3 regions of the Streptomyces sp. cmx-4-9 genome follow, and region 3 is predicted to be linked to each of the others. Evidence: predicted binding sites of a transcription regulator. Region 3 holds the regulator's gene; each other region holds the start of a gene.
The links. Region 3 encodes HrcA, which represses chaperone genes, less so after heat shock. Its sites were predicted from a motif close to TTNGCACTCNGNNNNNCNGAGTGCNAA; they were not measured.

Region 1 (2,262 bases), on a different contig from region 3:
GCAGGTCGGCCCGATGGTCCGGGCCCGCTGGGCCGCCAAGCTCGAAGGCTCGCCGCTGCTGCCCACCGCCGCCGCGTTCGAGTCCGTCACCGACGAGTTCACCTTCGTCGTCGGCCCGGTCCTGGCGACCGCGCTCTGCACCGGCCTGCACCCCTCGGCCGGCCTGATCACCGAGGCCACCCTGACCCTGATCGGCGGCCTGCTGTTCGCCGCCCGGCGCGGCACCCAGCCCAAGCCCCACGTCCAGGTCGCCGGCGCCGCCAAGCGCGCCTCGGCCCTGTCCTTCCCCGGCCTGCGCGTCCTGATCGTCGCCTTCCTCGGGATCGGCGCCGTCTTCGGCGGCATGCAGGTCTCGCTGGCCGCCTTCTCGAACGAGATCGGCAACCCGGGCGCCAACGGCCTGCTGTACGGGATCTTCGCGGCCGGCAACATGGTCGCCGGCATCGCCATGGGCGCCATCGCCTGGAAGATCGGCCCGCGCCGCCGGCTGCTGCTCGGCTACATCGGCCTGACCGCCACCGCGTCGCTGCTGTGGGCGGCCGACTCGACGGTCCTGCTGGCCGCACTCGGCCTGCTGGTCGGCCTGTGCATCGCCCCGGCCCTGATCACCGGCTACACCATGGTCGAATCGCTGATCCCGGCGAACGCCCGCACCGAGGCCTTCACCTGGCTGACCGGCGCGGTCGCCTTCGGGCAGGCCATCGCCGTGGTCGTGGCCGGACGCCTGACGGACGCGCACGGCTCCTCGTACGGGTTCCTCGTGCCGCTGGCGGCCACCGCCGTGGCCCTGGTCACCCTGCTGGCCCTGCGGGGCAAGCTGGCTCCGAAGGCGCCCAGCCGCATCGTGAACGCCTCCGGGAACACCTCGGGCGGCGCGGCGGAGAAGGCCTCGGGCAGCGCGGCAGGGAGCGTCGGCACGCAGGCCCGGCCGCGCGACCTGAGCACCGTCTGAGCACCGGTCCGAGCGCGGTTCGGGCGTGCTTCGGGCGTGGTTCGGGCGTGGTTTGGGTCACCGCACGCCGAGGACGGTGGACTGAACGGCCGGAATACGTCACCATGGAGCGTCGTTAGCACTCATTGAGTGAGAGTGCCAGGAGGAAATTCGTGCCGACCTACCAGTACCAGTGCACCGAGTGCGGTGAGGGCCTTGAGGCCGTGCAGAAGTTCACCGATGACGCACTGACCGTGTGCCCGAACTGCGACGGACGCCTGAAGAAGGTGTTCTCCGCGGTCGGCATCGTCTTCAAGGGCTCCGGGTTCTACCGGAACGACAGCCGCGGTGCTTCGTCGAGCAGTACGCCTGCCACGAAGCCGGCCCCGGCCTCGTCGTCCACGCCGTCGACCGCTGCCGCCCCGGCCGCCTCGTCGTCCTCGACGTCCGCCTCCAGCGGCAGCTCCACCTCGGCTGCCTGACCCGCCGGCTTCCTCCTGAGGCCCCGCCGCCCCGCTTGGGCGGCGGGGCCTCAGGCATCCGCCGGGACCTGCCCGGTTAGGGTGACCGCATGGCGAACGCAGAGATCGGTGTCATCGGCGGTTCGGGCTTCTACTCGTTCCTGGAGGACGTCTCCGAGGTCCGGGTGGAGACCCCCTACGGCCCCCCGAGCGACTCCCTCTACCTCGGTGAGCTCGCGGGCCGCCAGGTGGCCTTCCTCCCCCGGCACGGACGCAGCCACACCGTCCCGCCGCACCGGATCAACTACCGCGCCAACCTGTGGGCGCTCCGCTCGGTGGGCGTCCGCCAGGTGCTCGGCCCCTGCGCGGTGGGCGGCCTGCGGCCCGAGTACGGCCCGGGCACGCTGCTCGTCCCCGACCAGCTGGTCGACCGTACGAAGTCCCGGGCGCAGACGTACTTCGACGGGGAGCCCCTGCCCGACGGCAGCGTCCCGAACGTCGTGCACACCACCTTCGCGGACCCGTACTGCCCCGTGGGGCGCTCGGTCGCCCTGGCGGCGGCCCGGGGGCGGCAGTGGGAGCCGGTCGACGGGGGCACGATGGTCGTCGTCGAGGGCCCGCGCTTCTCGACGCGCGCCGAGTCGCGGTGGCATGCCGCGGCCGGCTGGTCGGTCGTCGGCATGACGGGGCACCCGGAGGCGGTCCTCGCCCGGGAGCTGGGGCTCTGCTACACCTCGATGGCCCTGGTCACGGATCTGGACGCGGGCGCGGAGACCGGTGAGGGCGTCTCCCACACCGAGGTCCTCAAGGTCTTCGGCGAGAACGTCGGGCGCCTGCGGCACGTCCTCTTCGACGCGGTGGCGGCGCTGC
Region 2 (2,262 bases), on a different contig from region 3:
TCGCGGCACCGGCCTTGATGACGGCCACGCCGCCGGCCAGCTTCGCGAGGCGCTCCTGGAGCTTCTCACGGTCGTAGTCCGAGTCGGAGTTCTCGATCTCGGCGCGGATCTGGTTGACGCGACCCTGGACCTGGTCGCTGTCGCCGGAGCCGTCGACGATCGTGGTCTCGTCCTTGGTGATGACGACCTTGCGGGCACGGCCGAGCAGGTCGAGACCGGCGTTCTCCAGCTTGAGGCCGACCTCCTCGGAGATGACGGTGCCACCGGTGAGGATGGCGATGTCGCCGAGCATGGCCTTGCGGCGGTCGCCGAAGCCCGGGGCCTTGACGGCGACGGACTTGAAGGTGCCGCGGATCTTGTTGACGACCAGGGTCGACAGGGCCTCGCCCTCGACGTCCTCGGCGATGATCAGCAGCGGCTTGCCGGACTGCATGACCTTCTCCAGGAGCGGCAGCAGGTCCTTGACCGAGCCGATCTTGGAGTTGACGATCAGGATGTACGGGTCGTCGAGCGACGCCTCCATACGCTCCATGTCGGTGGCGAAGTACGCCGAGATGTAGCCCTTGTCGAAGCGCATGCCCTCGGTGAGCTCAAGCTCCAGGCCGAAGGTCTGCGACTCCTCGACCGTGATGACGCCTTCCTTGCCGACCTTGTCCATCGCCTCGGCGATGAGCTCGCCGATCTGCGTGTCGGCGGCGGAGATGGAGGCCGTCGAAGCGATCTGCTCCTTGGTCTCGACATCCTTGGCCTGCGCGAGCAGGGCGGCGGAGACGGCCTCGACGGCCTTCTCGATACCGCGCTTGAGGGCCATCGGGTTGGCACCGGCGGCCACGTTGCGCAGACCCTCGCGTACGAGCGCCTGGGCGAGCACGGTGGCGGTGGTCGTACCGTCGCCGGCGACGTCGTCCGTCTTCTTGGCGACTTCCTTGACCAGCTCGGCGCCGATCTTCTCGTACGGGTCCTCGAGCTCGATCTCCTTGGCGATGGAGACGCCGTCATTGGTGATCGTGGGCGCGCCCCACTTCTTCTCAAGGACGACGTTGCGACCCTTGGGGCCAAGGGTGACCTTGACGGCGTCGGCGAGCTGGTTCATCCCACGCTCGAGGCCGCGCCGGGCCTCCTCGTCGAACGCAATGATCTTGGCCATCTGAAGTGGTCCTCCCAGGGGGTCCCTCCCATGCCGTAGGCCATGGGGGAAGGGGTGGATTGCTCCGGACCGCGCCCGCGCCCGCGACGGACGGCCTGCACGCCCGGCGGTTCCTTCCCGCCGGACCCTGCGGGCCTCACCGGCCCGGTCCTCGTATCGGTAGCACTCTCACTTGGAGAGTGCTAACGCCAATGATTAGCACTCGCCCCCCGCGAGTGCAAGCGGCTTGGGTCAAGACCGGCCCACGAGTCAGGCAGGACACGGGCCGGCCGGCCACGACGCACGAGGGGCCCACATCCCGTGTCCAGGATGTGGGCCCCTCGTGGCGTTCGCGTGGGCGGTCGATCGCGCCGGGATCAGCCGAGTGCGAGCTTGACCATGTCCGCCTGCGGACCCTTCTGGCCCTGCGAGATCTCGAACTCGACCCGCTGACCTTCTTCAAGGGTGCGGTACCCGTCCATCTGGATGGCGCTGTAGTGGACGAACACATCCGCACCACCGTCGACCGCGATGAAGCCGTAGCCCTTCTCCGCGTTGAACCACTTGACGGTGCCCTGAGCCATGCCTAACTCCCCTATTACTGGCCCTTGCGCAGGAACGCACTTCGCGGTCCCGGGTCTTCACCTGCGTCGGAACGCGTCGACCGAGGCTGAATGTATCTGCGCGGGTGCTGTCTGCAACAGGTCAATCCGACGAGAATTCAGGACACCGGGAAAGATTGAAATAGAGTGAAAATTTGGCATATCCACGGGCAACTCGGGCCGGGCATATTGCGCCAAAGCCCCATACCGCACTTGCACATTGACCCGATGTCGACCCTCACGCGGCCCGTTCATATGCGGCGGGCAAGAACAGCGGAGGGGACTTCCCCAACCCTACCGCGCCCAATCAAGCAGAATTGCCCCCTCCGCTTTGTGGCGGAGGGGGCAATTTCGGTTTCGCGTGTCAGTTACCGGAGGGTCATCCGCCCGCAACGGCAGGAATGATCGAAACGCCCGAACCGTCCGGGGTGACCGCTTCCAGGCCGCCCTCGAAGCGCACGTCGTCGTCGTTCACGTAGACGTTCACGAAGCGCCGCAGCTTGCCCTGGTCGTCCAGGACCCGCGCGGCGATGC
Region 3 (2,262 bases):
GACCCGGTACGTACAGCGCGTCCTCCCCGCCCAGCGACAGCAGCCGGTCCAGGGCGGCGGGCCACTGCCCCGGAACGGCGTCCGGGCCCGCCTGGGGCGCACCGGACTCCTCCACCAGGTCCCCGCAGAAGACCACCTCGCGGTCGCCCGGCACGAAGACGGCCAGGTCGTGCCCGGTGTGGCCGGGCCCCACGTTCGCCAGCAGCACCTGCACCCCGCCGAGGTCCAGCGTCCACTCGCCGCTGACCGGATGGCGCGGCAGCACCAGCGCGTCCGCCGCCTCGGCGGCCTCGTCCTCGGCCAGCCCCTGCCGCACCGCGCCCTCCCGCAGTTCGTCGACGTCCCGGGCGAGCACCCCGTCGAGGCCCACCGCACCGAACACCTCGGCGCCGGCGAAGGCGGCCGCCCCCAGCACATGGTCGAAATGTCCGTGTGTGAATGCGATATGGGTCACCCGGCGGCCGGTGAGCCGCTCCGCCTGCTCCCGCAGTTCCACCCCTTCGCGGACACAGGACCCGGGGTCGATCAGGAGCACCGAATCGTCCCCCACCACCAGTCCCGCCGTGCAATCCCACACCGGGAGCCGCCTGCGGCCGGACCGCCCGGACAGCTCTTCCCAGCCCTGCTCTTCCCATCGCACGTCCATGCCGCGACGCTACCGTGGCGGGCCGCCCTTGCCAGGGTCTTGCCACCCGGCCGTACACTGAGCGGGGGTTCTCTGGCACTCGAATGCTCAGAGTGCCAGACAGCAGGCTACGAACTCGGCAACGGACCACAGCTGGAGGTGTGCGCGATGCTCAGTGAACGCAGACTCGAAGTGCTGCGCGCCATCGTCCAGGACTACGTCGGGACGGAGGAGCCGGTCGGCTCCAAGGCGCTCACCGAGCGGCACCGGCTCGGCGTCTCACCCGCCACCGTGCGCAACGACATGGCCGTGCTGGAGGAGGAGGGCTACATCGCCCAGCCCCACACCAGCGCCGGCCGCATCCCCACCGACAAGGGCTACCGCCTCTTCGTCGACCGGCTGGCGGGGGTCAAGCCCCTGTCGTCGCCCGAGCGCCGGGCCATCCAGAACTTCCTGGACGGCGCCGTCGACCTCGACGACGTGGTCGGCCGTACGGTGCGGCTGCTGGCGCAGCTCACCCGCCAGGTCGCCGTCGTCCAGTACCCGAGCCTGACCCGTTCGACCGTCCGGCACGTGGAGCTGCTCGCGCTCGCTCCCGCCCGCCTGATGCTCGTACTGATCACGGACACGGGACGCGTCGAGCAGCGGCTGATCGACTGCCCGAGCCCCTTCGGCGAGGCCTCCCTCGCCGACCTGCGGGCCCGGCTCAACAGCAGGGTGGTCGGCCGCCGCTTCACCGACGTCCCCCCGCTCGTCCAGGACCTGCCCGAGTCCTTCGAGGCCGAGGACCGCGGCACGGTCTCCACCGTGCTCGCCACGCTCCTCGAAACCCTGGTCGAGGAAGCCGAGGAACGGCTGATGATCGGCGGAACCGCCAATCTCACCCGCTTCGGACACGATTTTCCCCTGACGATCAGGCCGGTGCTCGAAGCGCTGGAGGAGCAGGTCGTGCTCCTCAAGCTGCTGGGCGAGGCCAACGAGTCGGGAATGGCCGTACGGATCGGGCATGAGAACGCCTACGAGGGGCTGAACTCCACGTCGGTCGTCTCGGTCGGTTACGGTTCGGGCGGCGAAGCAGTCGCCAAACTCGGCGTGGTCGGACCGACCCGCATGGACTACCCCGGAACGATGGGAGCGGTACGCGCAGTGGCACGTTACGTCGGACAGATCCTGGCGGAGTCGTAAGTGGCCACGGACTACTACGCCGTTCTCGGCGTGCGCCGCGACGCATCGCAGGACGAGATCAAGAAGGCCTTCCGTCGCCTCGCCCGCGAACTCCACCCGGACGTCAATCCGGACCCGAAGACGCAGGAGCGCTTCAAGGAGATCAACGCGGCCTACGAGGTGCTCTCGGACCCGCAGAAGAAGCAGGTCTACGACCTCGGCGGGGACCCGCTGTCCTCCTCGGGCGGCGGTGGCGGGGCCGGCGGCTTCGGAGCGGGCGGCTTCGGCAACTTCTCCGACATCATGGACGCCTTCTTCGGCCAGAGCCAGCAGCGCGGCCCGCGCTCGCGGACCCGCCGCGGCCAGGACGCCATGATCCGCCTCGACCTGGAGCTGGACGAGGCGGCCTTCGGGACCACCAAGGACATCCAGGTCGACACGGCCGTGATCTGCACCACCTGCTCCGGCGAGGG

Region 1: a site for HrcA is predicted at 1,068-1,094, ahead of ACLJTM_RS29555 (FmdB family zinc ribbon protein). Genes of this name have one in related genera too.
Region 2: a site for HrcA is predicted at 1,307-1,333, ahead of groL (chaperonin GroEL). Genes of this name have one in related genera too.

The regions. Positions count from the first base shown of each region.
Region 1 is NZ_JAEBEE010000010.1:195,336-197,597, reverse strand. Features, by position in the region: gene ACLJTM_RS29560 (MFS transporter) at 1-952, shown strand, start outside; gene ACLJTM_RS29555 (FmdB family zinc ribbon protein) at 1,105-1,413, shown strand; gene ACLJTM_RS29550 (S-methyl-5'-thioadenosine phosphorylase) at 1,503-2,262, shown strand, end outside.
Region 2 is NZ_JAEBEE010000001.1:394,675-396,936, forward strand. Features, by position in the region: gene groL (chaperonin GroEL) at 1-1,147, opposite strand, end outside; gene ACLJTM_RS01920 (cold-shock protein) at 1,504-1,710, opposite strand; gene ACLJTM_RS01925 (MoaD/ThiS family protein) at 2,108-2,262, opposite strand, start outside.
Region 3 is NZ_JAEBEE010000007.1:138,106-140,367, reverse strand. Features, by position in the region: gene ACLJTM_RS22305 (MBL fold metallo-hydrolase) at 1-646, opposite strand, end outside; gene hrcA (heat-inducible transcriptional repressor HrcA) at 794-1,810, shown strand; gene dnaJ (molecular chaperone DnaJ) at 1,811-2,262, shown strand, end outside.